2 regions of the Candidatus Clostridium radicumherbarum genome follow, and region 1 is predicted to be linked to the other one. Evidence: riboswitches for the same ligand, from Rfam matches in the RefSeq annotation. Region 1 holds a riboswitch; the other holds the start of a gene.
The links. A riboswitch is a leader RNA that binds a small molecule or an ion and turns the genes downstream of it on or off. The one in region 1 is predicted to bind glycine.
Positions count from the first base shown of each region.

Region 2: linked by a shared signal. The riboswitch ahead of gcvT (glycine cleavage system aminomethyltransferase GcvT) and the one ahead of ACJDUH_RS05910 (GrdX family protein) in region 1 are both predicted to bind glycine.

Region 1 is NZ_JBJHZY010000001.1:1,243,261-1,252,253, reverse strand. Features, by position in the region: gene grdA (glycine/sarcosine/betaine reductase complex selenoprotein A) at 1-459, opposite strand, end outside; gene ACJDUH_RS05925 (glycine/sarcosine/betaine reductase component B subunit) at 500-1,786, opposite strand; gene ACJDUH_RS05920 (thioredoxin family protein) at 1,966-2,298, opposite strand; gene trxB (thioredoxin-disulfide reductase) at 2,312-3,244, opposite strand; gene ACJDUH_RS05910 (GrdX family protein) at 3,265-3,642, opposite strand; glycine riboswitch at 3,747-3,820, opposite strand; glycine riboswitch at 3,824-3,922, opposite strand; gene ACJDUH_RS05905 (DegV family protein) at 4,046-4,885, opposite strand; gene trmL (tRNA (uridine(34)/cytosine(34)/5-carboxymethylaminomethyluridine(34)-2'-O)-methyltransferase TrmL) at 4,899-5,366, opposite strand; gene ACJDUH_RS05895 (Cof-type HAD-IIB family hydrolase) at 5,450-6,274, opposite strand; gene ACJDUH_RS05890 (N-acetylmuramoyl-L-alanine amidase family protein) at 6,369-7,385, opposite strand; tRNA gene ACJDUH_RS05885 (tRNA-Leu) at 7,460-7,544, opposite strand; gene ACJDUH_RS05880 (transglutaminase-like domain-containing protein) at 7,546-8,993, opposite strand, start outside.
Region 2 is NZ_JBJHZY010000004.1:346,916-355,908, forward strand. Features, by position in the region: gene glyA (serine hydroxymethyltransferase) at 1-1,127, opposite strand, end outside; gene lpdA (dihydrolipoyl dehydrogenase) at 1,226-2,620, opposite strand; gene gcvPB (aminomethyl-transferring glycine dehydrogenase subunit GcvPB) at 2,623-4,074, opposite strand; gene gcvPA (aminomethyl-transferring glycine dehydrogenase subunit GcvPA) at 4,077-5,441, opposite strand; gene gcvH (glycine cleavage system protein GcvH) at 5,444-5,827, opposite strand; gene gcvT (glycine cleavage system aminomethyltransferase GcvT) at 5,903-7,009, opposite strand; glycine riboswitch at 7,104-7,180, opposite strand; glycine riboswitch at 7,184-7,284, opposite strand; gene ACJDUH_RS17635 (M15 family metallopeptidase) at 7,381-8,292, opposite strand; gene ACJDUH_RS17640 (amidase domain-containing protein) at 8,306-8,993, opposite strand, start outside.

The DNA of each region.
Region 1 (8,993 bases):
TTGTGAAAATTGATCTCTAACATTCTTAACTTCACTAACTATAGCATCTACGTCAAGAACCATTTCCATCATACCGCATTGTTCATCATAAACAGCAGCATCACATTCCTCTTTAATTTCTGGTTCTACAACGTGATAAACTGCAAGTCCTAAAGCAATACCAGCTAGCGGTCCTGCGTAAGTAGGATCTCCTGCAGCAACTGTTTCTGCAGATAGTCCAGATGCCTCAGCTTCTGCGCCTCCGATAACTACTACTACATTTTCTGCGCCATGCTTTTCAGTCAAATCTTTAACTCTTTGTTGGATCTCCAGATCCATTGCACCTGCGGCTGTTCAAACAAAGCATTCTGTTGATGCAAATATAACCTCTGCTCCAGCTGATTTAACACATTCTTCTATTGCTGGTCCTGGAATTCCGTCTCTATCGCCTATAGCAATAACTTTTTTGCCTTTTAACATAATATCCATCCTTTCAATTAATAAAATTTTTAATCTATAATTAGTAACCTTTAGCAGTAAGATAATTGAATCCTACTTCACTTGTAGCTCCTGTAATAACTTGAATTTCAGCATTTATTGTGCCATCTTCTCTTAAGCTTCCAACATATCCTCCAGCTATTATATTAGCTGCTTCAGGGTGTCCTATAACTTTCTTCATTGCAGGAAGTGTTATTACTTCATTGGCATTACCACCAGTTACAACTGCATCACCTTTAGGTGTTGAATCTGCAAGTGATTGGGAACTTCCATCTCTTCCTGCATATTCATCAGTTACAAGTACTGTCTTTATACCTTTCTCTGTTATCTTGTTACAGTTCATAACAAGGTCTGCATCTGGGTTACCAAAACCTTCTTCAGATATAATAACAGCATCAGCTCCTAAAAATTCAACTAATTTTGCTGTCATATCTGAGGATCTTTGCTTATCAGCTAGATAAACATTTTCATTAGTAATTATGCAGCCTAGGAAATTATAATCCTTACCATGCCTTTCATAAAGATCTTCTATAATAGGATGGTTTAAGTGTACATAAGTTGGATTTTTATCGCAGGCAGAAACACAGTTTCCACTTACAATAGCTCCGTCAAATACTTCTGTTGGATAGATAAATGTAGGAATAATTTTCTTTGCATCTACTCCATATACATAAGTATCATGTAATAAACCTTGAGTTTGTAGCATGTATACATATACTACCTTTGGAAGTTCAGGGTACATCTTCACTTGTTCAAGAATTGGTAAAGTTTCATATACCTTTACTTCATCAGGTTCAACATCTTTTCCTGCTTTTCCTAGGTATGTTGCAGCTTTAAAGCCTATAATTCTAACTGCTTCTTCATGTTCATGCTGGAGTACTCCCTCTTTGGGCTCGCAAATTACAACCAAGTTGTTCGTCTTTGAAAATGGCGTATATTTGGCACCCTCACCACTCATGTCAATTATACCTTCCTGAAATCCTACTATTTTACCAGTAGTAACAACAGCAGCACCTTTTAGTACATGAGTTCTTCCTGAGCCAACAGTATCCACCTTATTTATGAAGCCAGGAAATATTCCACCCTTTCCTTGAGTCTTAACTCTAGGTTCTATAACATCTTTTACAGGTATAATTCTGGTTTCCTCACCAGGCTTTGCAATATCAAAGTTAATAGATTTAATTCTATCATCTCCACTAACTTCATTTAATAACTCTTCTTTATTTACATAAAGAATTCCATTTTCCACCTTAGTTTCAGCTCCAAATTGAAGATCCTTTATATAAATTTTACCAAGTTCTAAACGCAAAGCTGTCACCTCCTTATTAAAATAAATTTATAATTAACAATTAATAATTTTAATTTATTAATTGTAATTCATTATTGTAGTAGATTTTGGATTGTTTGTTAATTGACAAATTATCTTTTATGTATTTTGAACAATGAAAGTATAATCAGTTATGTTTTCATTGTTCATTTTTTTATGAATTATAGTGTTTCATAAACACTCTTTAAAAAATTTTCTACATCATCTAAACTGCTTATTTTGTCAGGTGTAATTGTGCTGACCTTTTCGCCATTTTTATAAATTATCATTGTAGGAAGTCCTAATACCTTTTGGCCAATTGCAAGCCTTCTAGCACTGCTTATATTAAGACTAGAAAATTTTATTTTATCACCATATTTATGTTCTAATTCATGTACTCCAGGCATTAGTTCCTTGCAGATTTCACATTTATCTCCCCAAAAGTCAACAAATACAGGCATCTCAGTGTAATTTAATACCTCTGTCTCAAAATTATCCTTGTTTAATTCTAACATTTTCTTTTACCTCCTAAATTTCATTAAATTCATTTTCTAAATAATGCTCTGCATTAGTTGCAGCTATTGCTCCATCTGCAGCAGCTGTAATAACCTGTCTTAAGGACTTTCTTCTAACGTCTCCTGCTGCAAATACTCCAGGCACATTAGTTTTCATTTCTTCATCAGTAATTATATACCCTGTTTCATCCAAATTTATTTTGCCTGTGAAAAGTTCTGTAATTGGTAGATATCCTACAAAAACAAAGCATCCATCGACCTTTAAATCACTAGCTTCCCCTGTCTTAACGTTTTTAAGTACTAGCCCTTCTAATATCTCATCTCCATTAGCTTTTTCAACTACGGAATCATAAATAATATTTATTTTAGGATTGTTAAAAACTTTGTCTTGTATGGATTTTGCTCCTCTAAATTGGTCTCTTCTATGAATGATTGTTACATTTTCTGCAAACTTAGTTAAATAAATAGATTCTGTAAGTGCAGAATCACCACCACCTACTACAGCAACATCCAGCTCTGTGAAAAAGTCAGCATCACAAGTTGCACAATAAGATACGCCTTTACCTCTAAGTTCTAACTCGTTTTCGAACCCAGCAAGCCTAGGATATGCTCCTGTTGCTATTATTATTGTCTTAGCTTCATATGTTTCTTTCTTACCTATAAGCTTTTTGATTTTACCTGAAAAATCAACTTCAGTTATTTCATCTTTAACAAATTTAGTACCAAACTCTTCTGCTTGTTTTCTCATTCTTTCAATTAAAGATGGACCAGTACAATCCTCTATAGAACCTGGATAATTCTCAAGTTCATCAGTAGTTGCAGTCTGCCCTCCAAATTTTGCTCTTTCAATAAGTAAAGTATCCATTTTTGATCTTGCAGCATAAAGACCTGCTGATAAACCTCCAGGTCCCCCGCCTATTATTATAGTATCGTAAATATGTGCCATGTACTTACCTCCTTTAAAAATTAATTAATGGCATTATATATAATATCAAAGTCTATTAATTGGAAATCATTCAATATGCTCTCATTCCAATTAGGAATGCCAAAATCCTTCATGAACTTATTAGTAGTACTGATACTATTCTCTATAAGCTCTAGGGATTCCATATCTATATTATTTTCCTTTTGTTTAGATATTATAATCGTTCTAAAAGGCATTTCATTTGGTTTAATGCTGCTTATTAAAGGATGTGTCAGGAGCCTATGATTGTTATGAACGTAGTCTCTAGCCTTAATTAAAACATCAACAGCACTTCCATTAATGAAATTTACAGAAAACTTATTTCCTAAATTTTCTTCTACCAAAGTATTATTGGTTACAACAATAATTGATTCAATCATACATTATTCTCCAAATTATGTATAGGTTTTCAAGAAAAATATAATATAATTCTTGTACAGTCATAAAACAAAAAAGACAAAGTACAAAGCCTTACGCCATTGTACTCTGTCTTTTAACCTGAGAGATTTACTCCTTCGGTGATGAACTTCTAATTTAAATAGTTCAAGCTTTCCAGAGATATGTCCACTTTCGATACTTTTGCCTGAGAGCTTCACAGGTTTTAGGCTTTCCTGCTTATTCCTTCGGCTATCATAAATGATTATCTCTCGAAAGTTTCATCCATCAATATTATATAGGTATTATTTCCTTAATGTTATTATATTATATACATAATAAAATTGCTATAGTTTTTTGAATTAATTTCTCTCAAAATTTATGAGTGCTGAATATAATATTTCAGAATTAATAATTCTCAATGAAAAAAATACCGCTTGCACCACTTCCTGAATGAGTACCAACTACACATCCTACTTCACATTCAACAAATTCCCTGCAATTTAATACCTGGTATTCCTTTAAAACCTCATAGACGTCCTTATTATCAGCTTGCAGTAAAAATGAAGGCTCATTGTCCTTGATACCTTTTTTCTCAACATAATCTACTATGGTTTTGCTAGCTTTCTTGCTTCCTCTAACCTTGTCCATTACAGCTATTTCCCCATCTTTTATCTCTAGAATTAATCTTAAGCCTAATATGCTGCCAACCATTCCTGCTGTCTTTGATAGCCGGCCTCCCTTAACTAGGTTTTCTAAGCTTTCAAAGGATAGCGCACTTTTTACATGAGGAATAATTTCCATAAGCTTTTTATTTATTTCCTCAAAGGAGTAATTTAATTCTCTTAAAATACAGGCTTTATAAACTAAAAGACCAAGGCCCGAAGTAACATTTAAACTATCTATAACAAAAACATCCCCGCTTTGCAGCATATCTTTAGCAATACATGCTGATTGGTATGTCCCACTCATTTTAGATGAAATATGTATTGATAGTATTTTATAACCTTCTTCTAAATATTTTTTATAACATTCATAAAAGCTTTGAGGATTGATTTGTGATGTAGTAGGAAAAACATCAGAAGTTTTTATTTTCTGTAAAAATTCAGGGAGTTTTATATCTACTCCATCTCTATAAGTGACCTTTCCAAAATGTACTGTAAGGGGGAGTACCTCTATGTCATATTTATTTATAATATCTAATGGCAAATCTGAGGTACTATCAGTAACTATTTTAATCTTATCCATTTTATTTCTCCTCCTACTTCATGTTTGGAAAATTCATTTGTCTTAATGCTTCATAAGCTAGGATAGCTGCAGTGTTGGAGAGATTTAAAGATCTTGTACTGCTTTCAAGCATTGGAACCCTTATTAGATTATCTAGGTTGTCATTACGAATATAATCGGGCAGCCCAGCTGTTTCTTTTCCGAATATAATAAAATCTCCCTCTTTGTAACTTACTTCAGTATAAAACTTTTTGCCTTTTGTAGTAGAAAAATAGAAATTCCCTTCAGGATACTTTTTTCTAAAATCCTCGTAAGACTCATGTACCTCCATATCCAAATATGTCCAGTAATCTAATCCAGCCCTTTTTAAATGCTTTTCCTCAAGACTAAAGCCAAGAGGTTTAATCAGATGTAATTTAGAATTAGTTAATACACAAGTTCTAGCAATATTTCCTGTATTTTGTGGAATTTCAGGCTCAAACAAAACAATATTTAAATTCAAATTTATTTTCATCTCCTCAATAAATCCTTAAATCTTCACTATATATATATTATATTATTGTTTAATTCTAGTAAAGATAGCTATTAATTATGTAAAATTAGTTCATCAATAGCTTTTGCCACCCCATCATCATCGTTAGTGGAAGTAACATAATCTGCTGCTTCTTTTACAAATTCTTCTGCATTTCCCATTGCCACACCCGTCCCAGCATATTTAATCATAGACAAGTCATTTTCATTATCCCCTATGCACATTATCTCTTCTTTGTTTATATTATAGAATCCTGCCAAAACTTCTACAGCTCTTCCCTTAGAAACTCCTTTGTTCATTACCTCAAAATTATTCTTATTAGAACTTACAACTTCTAGTTCTCCATTATTTTTGAGCTCTATTTTTGCTGCCTGAATTTTTTCTATATCCTCGTCAATACATATACACTTCAATATTTCATCTTCATATTTATCAAAAATAATATTCCAATCATCTACAATTTGTATATCTATTTGCCTGTCCTTTGGCAGTGTCTTATTCATATTGGCATAGCTTTGTGATGAATATATTATTTTTTCTGTAAAAACAGTATTGGGAGAATTAAAATGTGGGTAAATTTTATACTTCCTAAGAACATTTAAGACCTCTTCACATTTTCTCTTACCAAGTACAGCTTTATATATTATTTCATCTCTGTCCTTTTCACGAATGTAGGATCCATTTGTAGCAATGATAGGAACCTTTATTCCTATTAAATCAGCAAAATATCTAGCTGAAGTGAATATTCTTCCTGTACAAATAGTAACTTTTACACCTTTGTCATGAGCTTTTTTAATAGTATCTAAGTTTTTTTTACTTATCTCACCTCTGGTATTTAAAAGTGTACCATCCATATCCATACATAACAGCTTAATCATCTTTAAATATCTGCCTCCTTCGTTAGTTCATATGTAATATATTATAGCAAAAATATTGCTTCAAAACAAAAACACGGGAATAACCCGTGTTAAATTAGTTATTATTTTTCTGAAAATATTTAATAACTCCCTTAGCTATATTATCTCCATAATTTCTAAGAACATTATCCTGAGTTAATTTATTTCTATCTTCGGTATTACTTATAAATCCACATTCTAAAAGTACACTAGGTATATTGCTATATCTTAATACTGCAAAGTTCTGTCTAAGAATACCTACATTCTTCCAAGAATCGCTTTTCACAAGTTCACTTTGCATAGTTTTTGCAAGTCTAATTCTTTCTTCAGTTTGAAATCCATTAGGATCATAATAATAACTAGAAACACCACAGTATTTACTCTCTTTGTTCTCATTAACATGTACTGATACAAAGATATCAGCTAAAGACGAATTTGTAATATCTCCAATTTCTTTAAGTGGTAATAATTTGTCTTCATCTCTTGTTAAAATTACTTTAATGCCGCTGAATTCAAGCTGATCAGCAGCGTAATTTGCAATCTTTAAATTGATATCCTTCTCATATAAACTGCCATAATTGGCTCCCTTATCAACACCGCCGTGGCCTGGATCAATTACAACACTATGAGTAAAAGGCTTGTCCACTTTTGAAATAAGAATAATAATATTTTTCTTATTGTTCCTATCAATACTTACAAAATTATTATGCTCTAGCTTTTTTTTAATCTTTAGAATGTAACCATCTTTTGTAATGTTATAACCAAGATCCTGGTCTTGTAATTTCTTGTCTCCATTAAGATTTATACTTTCTGCCTCATCCTTTTTTAGGTTGATGTTAATATAATCTTTATTGTCTTCTAAGTTTAATTTTTCAATTTCTCTATCGCAGCTAATAATGTATTTTTTAAAATAACTGCTCTCTGAAATAGAGATATTTCCCTGGTTACCAGCAGCTAATACCATTTTAATGACTTGAGAATTGCTTGTACTATGCATACGGATGTTAATTGCATAAATCAAATTAATACTTATTGCTAAAAAAATAAAACAGCTCAAAGTTAATTTTTTTATACTTTCTAGTTTATTATTCATATCCCACCTTCCAATTATGTTTATTTAAATTAATACCACCGATAAATGCTTATCAGTGGTAATTATTTTTAAATTGGTGCAGAAGATGGGATTTGAACCCACACGTGGTTAAACACTGGCTTCTGAGACCAGCCTGTCTGCCAATTCCAGCACTTCTGCGTTATGTGTTAATATTTTTAATACTCTTATATAATATCATAATTTTGTTTCTAATTAAAGAGATTTTACCTATATAGTAATATTTTTTTATGAAATAAATAAATTTATTTTGTCTTTTTGCTAGATAGCTTTCAATAAACTTAAAAAAATCTTCTCTGTTAAATTCCTGCACACCTATGCCGCCGAAGTATTCGTCATAGGCTAGCTTACATATTTCCTTTAACTTTAATGAAAGTACACTCTCTAATGAATCAATAAACTCCAGATCTGTCAAAGTTTCTGGCTTTTTAATACCTAAAGCTTCAACCCTTTCTAGTGAATATTTATATAGAGGAACTATACTGGGCTTCTTCAATATAGCATGTTTCTTAATTTTAAAGTTAAAAATAAATAGTAAGTTTAATAATATAATTAGTAAAATTGCATAAATAATATACAATATACTTTGGTTTATTCCTTTTTTTGAAGTATTAGCACCAATATCTCCTGCCTCTTCTTTAGCTCCTTTACTTGGAGCCTGTTTTCCGTTATTGGCATTACCGTTTTGTGTAAAAATACTACCTTTGTCAGCCTCTTCTTCCTTGTGAATGTATTCAACAGCATTTGGAACTGCATCAACTGTATACCAGAGTCCTGATGTAGGAGTCTGCATGTAAAGAACTTCAGTCCATGCATGGGCATCTTCATTTTTAACCTCATATAAGCCATTGTTGTCTTTTTCATTTACCATATTAAAGCCTTCCACATATCTAGCTGGAATGCCTGCAATTCTGCACATAATGGTTTCTGCTGTTGCAAAGTAAGTACAGTACCCCTTTTTCTCTGTAAATAAAAAATAATCAAGGAATTCTTGCCCATCTGGTACATTAGAAACCTTTAAACTATATTTATAATTTGATTTTAAGTAGTTATTTATTGCTTGAATCTTTTCATAATTATACTTTTTATCTTTTGTTAGAGAATAAACTAAATCATATATTCTTGAGCTTAGATTATCAGGCAGCTCTAGATACTTCTTATACCAATCATTATAATATAGGGTTCCTACTTCATTTTTATCAGTACTAATACCATAATCATGGATATTTAATCCATAGCCATTTAATTTATAAAAACTAATTTGATAGGGTTTTTTCACAACGCTGCTCGTTACAAAGGTTGGGATATCATCATAGAAGATATTACCTTTCTCTACTACTGCATTATAGGCATATTCAGGCGTAAATAAAGTAGAGCTGTTTAAACCTTCAGGATATATTGTTAAAGACTTACTTTCACCTATAAAGCTCTTAGAAAAATTATCTTGAAACATTGACATGTTCTTATCGCTCTGCAGATAATACTTAACATTACTATTAGACCAATTAAATCCATTATAAAAGTCCTTTACATCACCTTTAAGATAATATGTGCCATCACTTTTAACCCTAAAAGCAAGGTTTTTATCAA
Region 2 (8,993 bases), on a different contig from region 1:
TCTACCATTTCCTCTTTTCCAAAACCCCTTGTTGTAGTTGCAGGAGTACCAATTCTTATTCCACTAGTAACAAATGGACTTTGTATTTCAAAAGGTACAGTGTTCTTATTTACAGTTATTCCTACTTCATCTAATAGATGCTCTGCCTCTTTACCAGTTACCCCTTTATTTCTAAGGTCTACAAGCATTAAATGGTTATCTGTTCCTCCAGAAACCAGCTTAAAGCCTCTAGAAGTTAAAGCTTCAGCTAAGGTATGTGCATTTTCTACAACTTTCTTTTGATAAGCTTTAAACTCATCAGACATAGCCTCTTTAAAACAAACTGCTTTTGCTGCAATAACGTGCATTAGAGGTCCGCCTTGAATTCCAGGGAATATAGCTTTATCTACTGCCTTTGCATACTCTTCCTTGCATAGTATTGCTCCACCTCTTGGTCCTCTTAAAGTTTTGTGAGTTGTAGTTGTTACAAAATCAGCATAGGGTACTGGACTTGGATGTACTCCAGCAGCTATAAGACCTGCTATATGTGACATATCTACCATCATGTATGCACCAATTTCATCACAGATTTCTCTTATAGTTTTAAAATCGATTATTCTTGCATAAGCACTTGCACCAGAAACTATCATTTTAGGCTTTTCCTCAAGTGCAATTCTTCTTAATTCTTCATAATCTATTACACCCTGCTCATTTACTCCGTAGGAAATAAATTTATAAAGCTTTCCTGAAAAATTAACTGGACTTCCATGGGTTAAATGTCCACCATGTGATAAGTTCATTCCAAGCACCTTATCACCAGGTTCAAGTACAGACATATATACTCCCATGTTAGCCTGTGAGCCAGAATGAGGCTGCACGTTGGCATGTTCAGCTTCAAAAAGCTTGCACATTCTATCTCTTGCTATATTTTCAGCTACATCTACACACTCACAGCCGCCATAATATCTCTTTCCTGGATATCCTTCGGCATACTTATTAGTAAGCGGTGAACCCATAGCTTCCATTACAGCACTGCTGGTAAAGTTTTCAGATGCAATAAGTTCTATCTTATTTTCCTGTCTGTCCATTTCACTTTCAATTACATTAAATATCTCTAGGTCAACTTTTTTAACATTATCTAGATTCATTACTTTCACCCCCGTAATGCTATTTTACCACAATATTCGTAATTTTCACCACTTATTATTCCTTTAATTTTATAAAAATAACAAATTAAATTTAATTCTTACTTTTTCATTGGCATTAAATGTATTGCTTCGCCATTTATCCCCATTGCAGCCTCTAAAAACGCCTCTGAAAGAGTTGGATGAGCATGCACTGTGCTTTTAATTTCCTTTAAACTGATATTATTTGCAATTGCTAAGGTACCTTCATGAATAATATCAGAGGCATGTGGTCCCATTATATGAACTCCAATGATTTTATCCTCACTAGCTATGACTTTAACAAAACCTTCACCTTCACCTAAAGCAAGAGCTTTTCCATTTGCTCCAAACATAAATTTACTTGTTTTGTATGTAAGCCCCTTAGCCTTTGCTTCTTCCTCGGTAATGCCTACAGTTGCTATTTCAGGAAAGACGAAAATGCAGCTAGGTATTATATCACTTGGCACTTCTTCAGAAAAGCCTAAGATCTTTTCTGCTGCAAACATACCTTGATGTGAGGCTGCATGGGCAAGCATTACTTTCCCATTTACGTCTCCAATGGCATATATTCCTTTCACATTTGTTTCATAATTAGAATCAACTTTAATGCCTTTTCTATCAAAATCTACTCCTACTGCTTCTAAATTTAGGCCCTGAGTCATTGGTGATCTTCCAGCAGAAATAAGCAGTTTTTCAGCTTCCACTTTAATTTCTCCCTTTTTACCTTCACCAAAAACCACATAGCCATCTTCTTGTCTTTCAATTTTATTTACTTTAGTTCCTGTATTTATCTCTATTCCTTTTTTCTTTAATGAAACGGTAAGTCGTTTTGTAATATCCCCATCAACTTGGGCAATGATATTAGGCAAAAATTCAAGAACTGTAACTTTGGTACCTAGGGAATTAAATATACAAGCAATTTCCATACCTATTACTCCTCCGCCTATAATAGCTAGAGTTTTAGGTATGCTTTCAAAATTTAAAATATTTTCACTTGTATATATTCCTTCACTATCAGCACCTTCAATTGGAGGGATGGAAGGTGCTGAACCTGTTGCAATTATTATATTTTTTGCAGTTATTTCTTCGGTGCTTTTATCTTTTAAGTAAACTTTAATAGTATTTTTATGTTTAAACTCTGCCTTGCCATTTAAAACTAACACATTATTCGCCTTTAAAAGCTGGTCTACTCCGCCAACCAATTGATCAATTACCCCTTGTTTTCTAAGATGTATTTTAGCAACATCTACAGTTAAGGCTTCTACATTAATGCCAAATTCATCTATGTGCTTTAAAGTATTTAAAAGCTCAGCATTTCTATAAAGTGCTTTAGTAGGTATACAGCCTCTATTGAGGCATGTACCACCTAGTTTATCCATCTCAATTAAACAAACCTTTGCACCAAGCTGAGCTGCTCTAATGGCAGCTACATATCCTCCAGGACCTCCACCTATTACGACAATATCTTTTTCCATAGTTATACCTTCCATCTTAAAATTGGAGTTCTTGCGGCCTTTACTTCATCTAATCTCCTTACAACAGTGTTGTGTGGAGCTTCTTTAAGAAGCTCTGGCTTTTCTTTAGCCTCCTTAGCTATAGCAATCATTGCATCCACGAATCCGTCTAAGGTTTCAAGGCTTTCAGTTTCAGTTGGTTCTATCATTAGTGCGCTATCAACTATTAGAGGGAAATAAATTGTAGGTGGATGATAACCGTAATCTATAAGCCTCTTTGCAACATCTAAGGTTGTAACACCATTTTCTTGTATCTTAAGTCCTCCGAGTACACACTCATGCTTACATACTTTATCAAGAGTCATATAATAGTCCTTAAGTTTTTCCTTGGTATAATTTGCATTTAAAACTGCCATTTCACTTGCCTTTTTAAGGCCATCATTTCCCATAGTTAATATATAGGTATATGCTCTAACTAAAATGCCAAAATTTCCATAAAAACCCTTTACTCTTCCTATAGACAGTGGCTTATCATAGTTTAAAACAAATTTATTATCCTGCTTTTCTATTACAGGAGTTGGAAGAAAAGGAATAAGTTCTTTCTTTACTCCTACAGGACCGCTTCCAGGACCACCGCCTCCATGGGGAGTTGAAAAGGTCTTATGAAGGTTTAAATGTACTACATCAAAGCCCATATCTCCAGGTCTTGTTATTCCCATAATAGCATTAGTGTTTGCTCCATCATAATATAGCAGTCCGCCAGCTTCATGAACAAGTTTTGCTATTTCACTTATATTTTCTTCAAATAGACCTAATGTGCTTGGATTTGTAAGCATTAAACCAGCTATATCGTTTCCTAAAACTGCTTTTAAGTTTTCTAAATCCACTGCTCCTTTTTCATCAGATTTTATTTCAACTACTTCAAAATTAGCTACTGAAGCACTGGCAGGATTAGTTCCATGGGCTGAATCAGGTACTATTATCTTTTTCCTAGCATAGTCTCCCCTAGCCTCATGATAAGCTTTAATTATCATAAGCCCCGTTAGCTCTCCATGAGCACCTGCTGCTGGCTGAAGAGTGAACCCATCCATACCAACAATTTCACCTAGCATTTTACTAAGATCATACATAAGTTCAAGATTACCTTGCACTGTATTTTCAGCTTGATAAGGATGAACCTCGGTAAAGTGAGGATTTGAAGCCATATCTTCATTTATTTTAGGATTATACTTCATAGTGCAGGAACCAAGTGGATAAAAACCTGAATCCACACCATAATTTTTATTAGATAATAAGGTATAATGCCTTATAACATCTACTTCACTTACCTCAGGTAATATATATTCTTTTTCTCTAAGGAGATTCTTTGGAACTAGTTCTTCCAAATTAGAGTCAGGTACATCGCATTTTGGAAGAGAATAGGCCTTTCTGCCTTTCTTTGAAACTTCAAATATAAGTTTAGTATACTCTTTCATGCTTACCTCTTACCCTCCTTATCTTCATCTACATTTACCATTAAATTAACCAGCATATCTATTTCTTCTTTTGTTCTCTTTTCAGTTACACATAATAAAATAGAATTTTTTAACTCCTCATAATCCTTATCAAGTGAATATCCGCCAAGAATACCCTCACCTAGAAGTTTATCATTTAGAACCTCTGGATTTGCAGTTCCTGTTATAGCAAATTCCTTGAAAAATGGCTTATTAAAGGCTTTCTTATATCTACCTGTTTTAATTAATTCATTATAGGCATAGTGTGCTTTCTTCATGCTTGTTTCTGCAACTTCTCTTAAGCCCTCTTTTCCCATAACTGAAAGATAAACAGCTGCAGCTAAGGCATTTAAGGATTGATTAGAGCAGATATTTGAAGTAGCTTTTTCTCTTCTTATATGCTGTTCTCTTGCCTGCAGTGTAAGCACAAAGGCTCTCTTACCGTCTATATCTTCTGTTTCACCAACTATTCTACCAGGCATTTTTCTCATTTGTTTCGTAGTAGTTGCCATAAAGCCTAGATATGGTCCTCCAAAATTCATTGGATTTCCTAATGCTTGCCCATCTCCTACAACAATATCTGCACCAATTTCTCCAGGAGTCTTTAATACTGAAAGTGAAATTGGATCTACATTCATTATTAGTAAGGATTTATTTCCATGAGTTACTTTTTCCACTTCTGTTAAGTCTTCTATTACTCCAAAGAAATTAGGATTTTGGACTATAACAGCTGCAGAATTATTGTTTAAATTAGCTTTAAGACTTTCAATATCAGTTTCCCCATCTTTTGTTTCTATTTCTACTAGCTCATCACCATGAAATCTCATATAGGTTTTTAATACTTTTCTAATTTCAGGATGTACGGCTTTAGATACTAATACTGTTTTACGTTTTGTATTTTCTGAGGCCATCATTGCAGCTTCTGCGCAGGCAGTTGCTCCATCATACATAGATGCATTTGCTACGTCCATTCCAGTTAATTCGGCAATCATAGTCTGATATTCAAAAATAGCCTGAAGGGTACCCTGGCTTATCTCCGGCTGATAAGGTGTATATGCAGTATAAAACTCTGATCTTGAAGTAATGTGCTTAACAACTGATGGAATATAATGATCGTAGGAACCAGCACCTAAAAAGCATACTAAGTCCTCACTGTCAAGATTTTTACTTGCAAGTGCCTTAACTTTTTTACTAACCTCAAGCTCAGACATGGGCTCATTTAGATTAAGTTTTCTTTTTAATCTTAAATCTTCTGGAATATCCTTAAAAAGATCTTCTAATGAGTTCATACCTAAGCTGTCAAGCATCTTTTCCTCATCTAAACTACTGTTAGGTATATATGGAAACATTATTAAGCCTCCTCATTACATAATTTTTCATAGGAATCAGCATTCATAAGTCCTTGAAGTTGACTATTATTTAATATTTCAGCACATACCATCCAATTTTCAAAAGCATCTTCATTCACTAATTCTGGATTGTCTACAATTGCTTCGTTTACTTCAAGTATTTTCCCGTCAATTGGCATAAATACATCTGAAGCTGCTTTAACTGACTCAATTGTTCCAAAGGTGTCACCTTCACTAATTTCACTGTCTACTTCTGGTAATTCCACATAAACGATGCTTCCTAATGCATGCTGAGCAAAATCTGTAATTCCGATATAAGCCTTTTCTCCTTCAACTCTTACCCATTCATGTTCCTTTGTGTACAATAATTCTTTTAATACTTTCATTTTAATTTCCTCCTCATTATTAATACTTACTAGTTTATGCGGCACGGTGTAGTCCATCTAGGACTTTAACGGCCTTTATTTTTTGTAATTTTTTGTATAAAACTTCTTGCTTATAACTTCTGCCTTTAATGATTTATTTCTTACTTGTACATTTATTTCAGTTCCTAATTCTGTGTAATTTGATTCAATAAGCGCAAGTCCAATATTTTTCTTCAAAGTTGGTGAAAAATACCCAGTAGTCACAAATCCAATATTTTTTCCTTCAGCAAAAACTTCATAGCCATGTCTTGGAATTCCTCTGTCCTTCATTTCGAACCCAACCAGCTTTCTCTTAAGCCCTTCTTCCTTTTGTTTAGCTAAAGCCTCTTTACCTATGAAGTTTTCTTTGTTTAACTTAACAAAAAAGCCCAGGCCTGCTTCAAGTGGTGTAATATCTTTTGTAATTTCATTACCATATAGTGGCAGTGTTGCTTCGAATCTTAAGGTGTCTCTGCAGCCAAGCCCCGCTGGTACCAGCCCGTAAACCTTTCCAGTCTCAAGAAGACTTTCCCAAATAGTTTCTATATTTTTATTCTCTGTATATATTTCGAATCCATCCTCACCAGTATATCCTGTTCTTGAAACTAAGCATTTAATACCTGCTATTGATACATCTTTTTTACAATAGAAAAACTTTATATCATCTAAGTTTTCAGTTGTTAAATTTTGAAGTATTTCTTGAGCCTTAGGACCCTGCAGCGCAACTTCAGAAACTTCATTTGAAACATTTATAATTTCTACCTGAAACTTGCCTTTATTTTGAAGCATCCATTCATAATCTTTATCTACGTTACTAGCATTTACTACTAGTAGGTAGTTTTCATTGTTAAACTTGTAAACTAATAGGTCATCAACTACACCGCCATTCTCATAGCACATAAAGGAGTAAATAACTTGATTTTCATTTAAAACACTTATATCATTAGTTACTAGATTTTGAACAAAGTCAAAGGCTTCTTTTCCTTTTACTTCAACCTCTCCCATATGAGATACATCAAATAAACCAGCTTTGTTTCTTACTGCTTCATGTTCCTCAATAATCCCTTCATATTGAACTGGAAGACACCAGCCGGCAAACTCTATTAGTTTTCCTCCATACTTTTCATGTGCATTATACAGCGCTGTTTTTTTAAGGTTTTCCATAACGCATTCTCCCTTCAATTATGTATTTATTTGCTTTATTAATTAAAATAAAAAGAGATATGATGGCAAAGCAATGCTGCAAGCCTTCATATCTCTCTGTATATTTACCTGAAAGTTTTAATACCCTAAGAGTATTTTTCTTCTTCGGTGCCATTTCTGAACTTTCCAGAGTTCCATCCATTAACGGTTGTTTTGCCTGAAAGCTTCTAAACCAATCGGCAATTAGTTTATTTCTTCTTCGGCTATCTCTGATAGATATCTCCCGCTAATATCATCTGATATATTAATATTAAATTTTTAATATTTATAATTTAAATATATACTATTAGGAATATTGTGTCAATTTAATTAATAAATTAACAATCTATTTGTTATAGTACCTTATTTATATTTTCAATTACTTCTTTAATCCGTAAATTATCTAAAGGAATTCCCTTGTACCAAACATCATTATCCCCAATATTCTTACTGAAATATCTTGCCTTTAAAATAACTTCGGGCCTATATTCAAAATGAAGAATATCGAAATGATTCCATTTACCACCCCAAATAAAATTATGATTTTCAAAAATACTTACTAATTCCTTTGGATAGGTTAAAAGTCTTTTTTCACCCTCCTTGATAGATGCCCATTTCCAGTAATCGTACTTGCTGCTGGCAAGGTCTATTGCAATTCCAAAGGCATGTGGACTTAGCCTATTTGTTCCAGCTATATTTCTATAATTAAAGGTGCCGCATGTTGGATATAGTGCTCTTCTTATATTGTCCTTTCCCAATGACTGAGCTTCCCGTACAGCAGCACTTAATTCCTTTGCTGCATTATTATTTCCATTAAATTGTAGAAAAGCATAACCAATATTGGCTTTTTTAAGATTAGCTTCAACTGAGCTTTTTGTACTTCCATAAACTTCTTTGAGAAGCTCATAATTTCTAAACCTTCCAGGATCATAATTCTTTTCCATTAGCCCAGTGGGAAAATCTAATGGATAGAGTTGTTCCAAAGTATCTTGCAAATCAGCATTGTTAATTTTTTCTTCAATTGACTTTGTTTTTTTATCATCATATAATATCTTTTTTCCTGATTTCATATTTATATAGATTATCCCATTTTCTTTTACTTCAAAACCAGTAATGTACTCAGGGTAGGCAAGTGTCAAACATAATAGATCCTGCTTAATGACAATATTATTTTTATCTCCTAAGGCTTTAATAGGAATCTTTAAATTCAAAAACAAAATTATTATTAGACAAAAGCTAAAGCTCTTTTTAATGCTGCTTATCATTTTGAAAATCCTCCTAATAATGTACTCTTACCAGCCAAAATTTTATGTTTTTATCGCTCCAACCTAAGTCCCAAGGCACTTTGTTTCTATCTGTATTATGGCAGCTTACTAAGGAATATCCTTTGGAATCAGCACCTGTTACAACTGAAATATGTGTAATATCGCCCTTTTTTTCATAAGCAATAAAATCCCCTGGCAGAAGTTTATAGGATGCTTTAACCACCTTTTCATAACTTCCATAAGCTATAAGTGAGGCTCTTCCGCTGTAAAGCATGTAACTTTTAAAGCCATCTGCATTAAGCCAGGCCCTTGAACCTGTGCCCCTTTCATAATTCCAAGCACCATTTTTCTTGAATTTCCCACCCTCAAATAACATCTGAGATGCGAAATTAGCACAATCTCCCCCTAAAGAATTAAAGTCTCTATATTTATTATTATATTTAAAGCCATATCTTTCTTCGCTTGCTGCTCCGCAATACTTTTCAGCATAATCTATAACATCTACTCTCCTTTTATTTAAGCCTCCAAAATCTCTAATACCATTGTTTAAAATAAATTGTTTTATGTCATCTGCTTTAAGGCTGTTAATATTTAATGAATCAGCAAAAGGGTCCTTATACCATTCTTTTGAAATCTTCCAATTATTATTTTTATTTGTTAAATTGATAACATGAGATGTTCCAATCTTAAAGCTATTAATA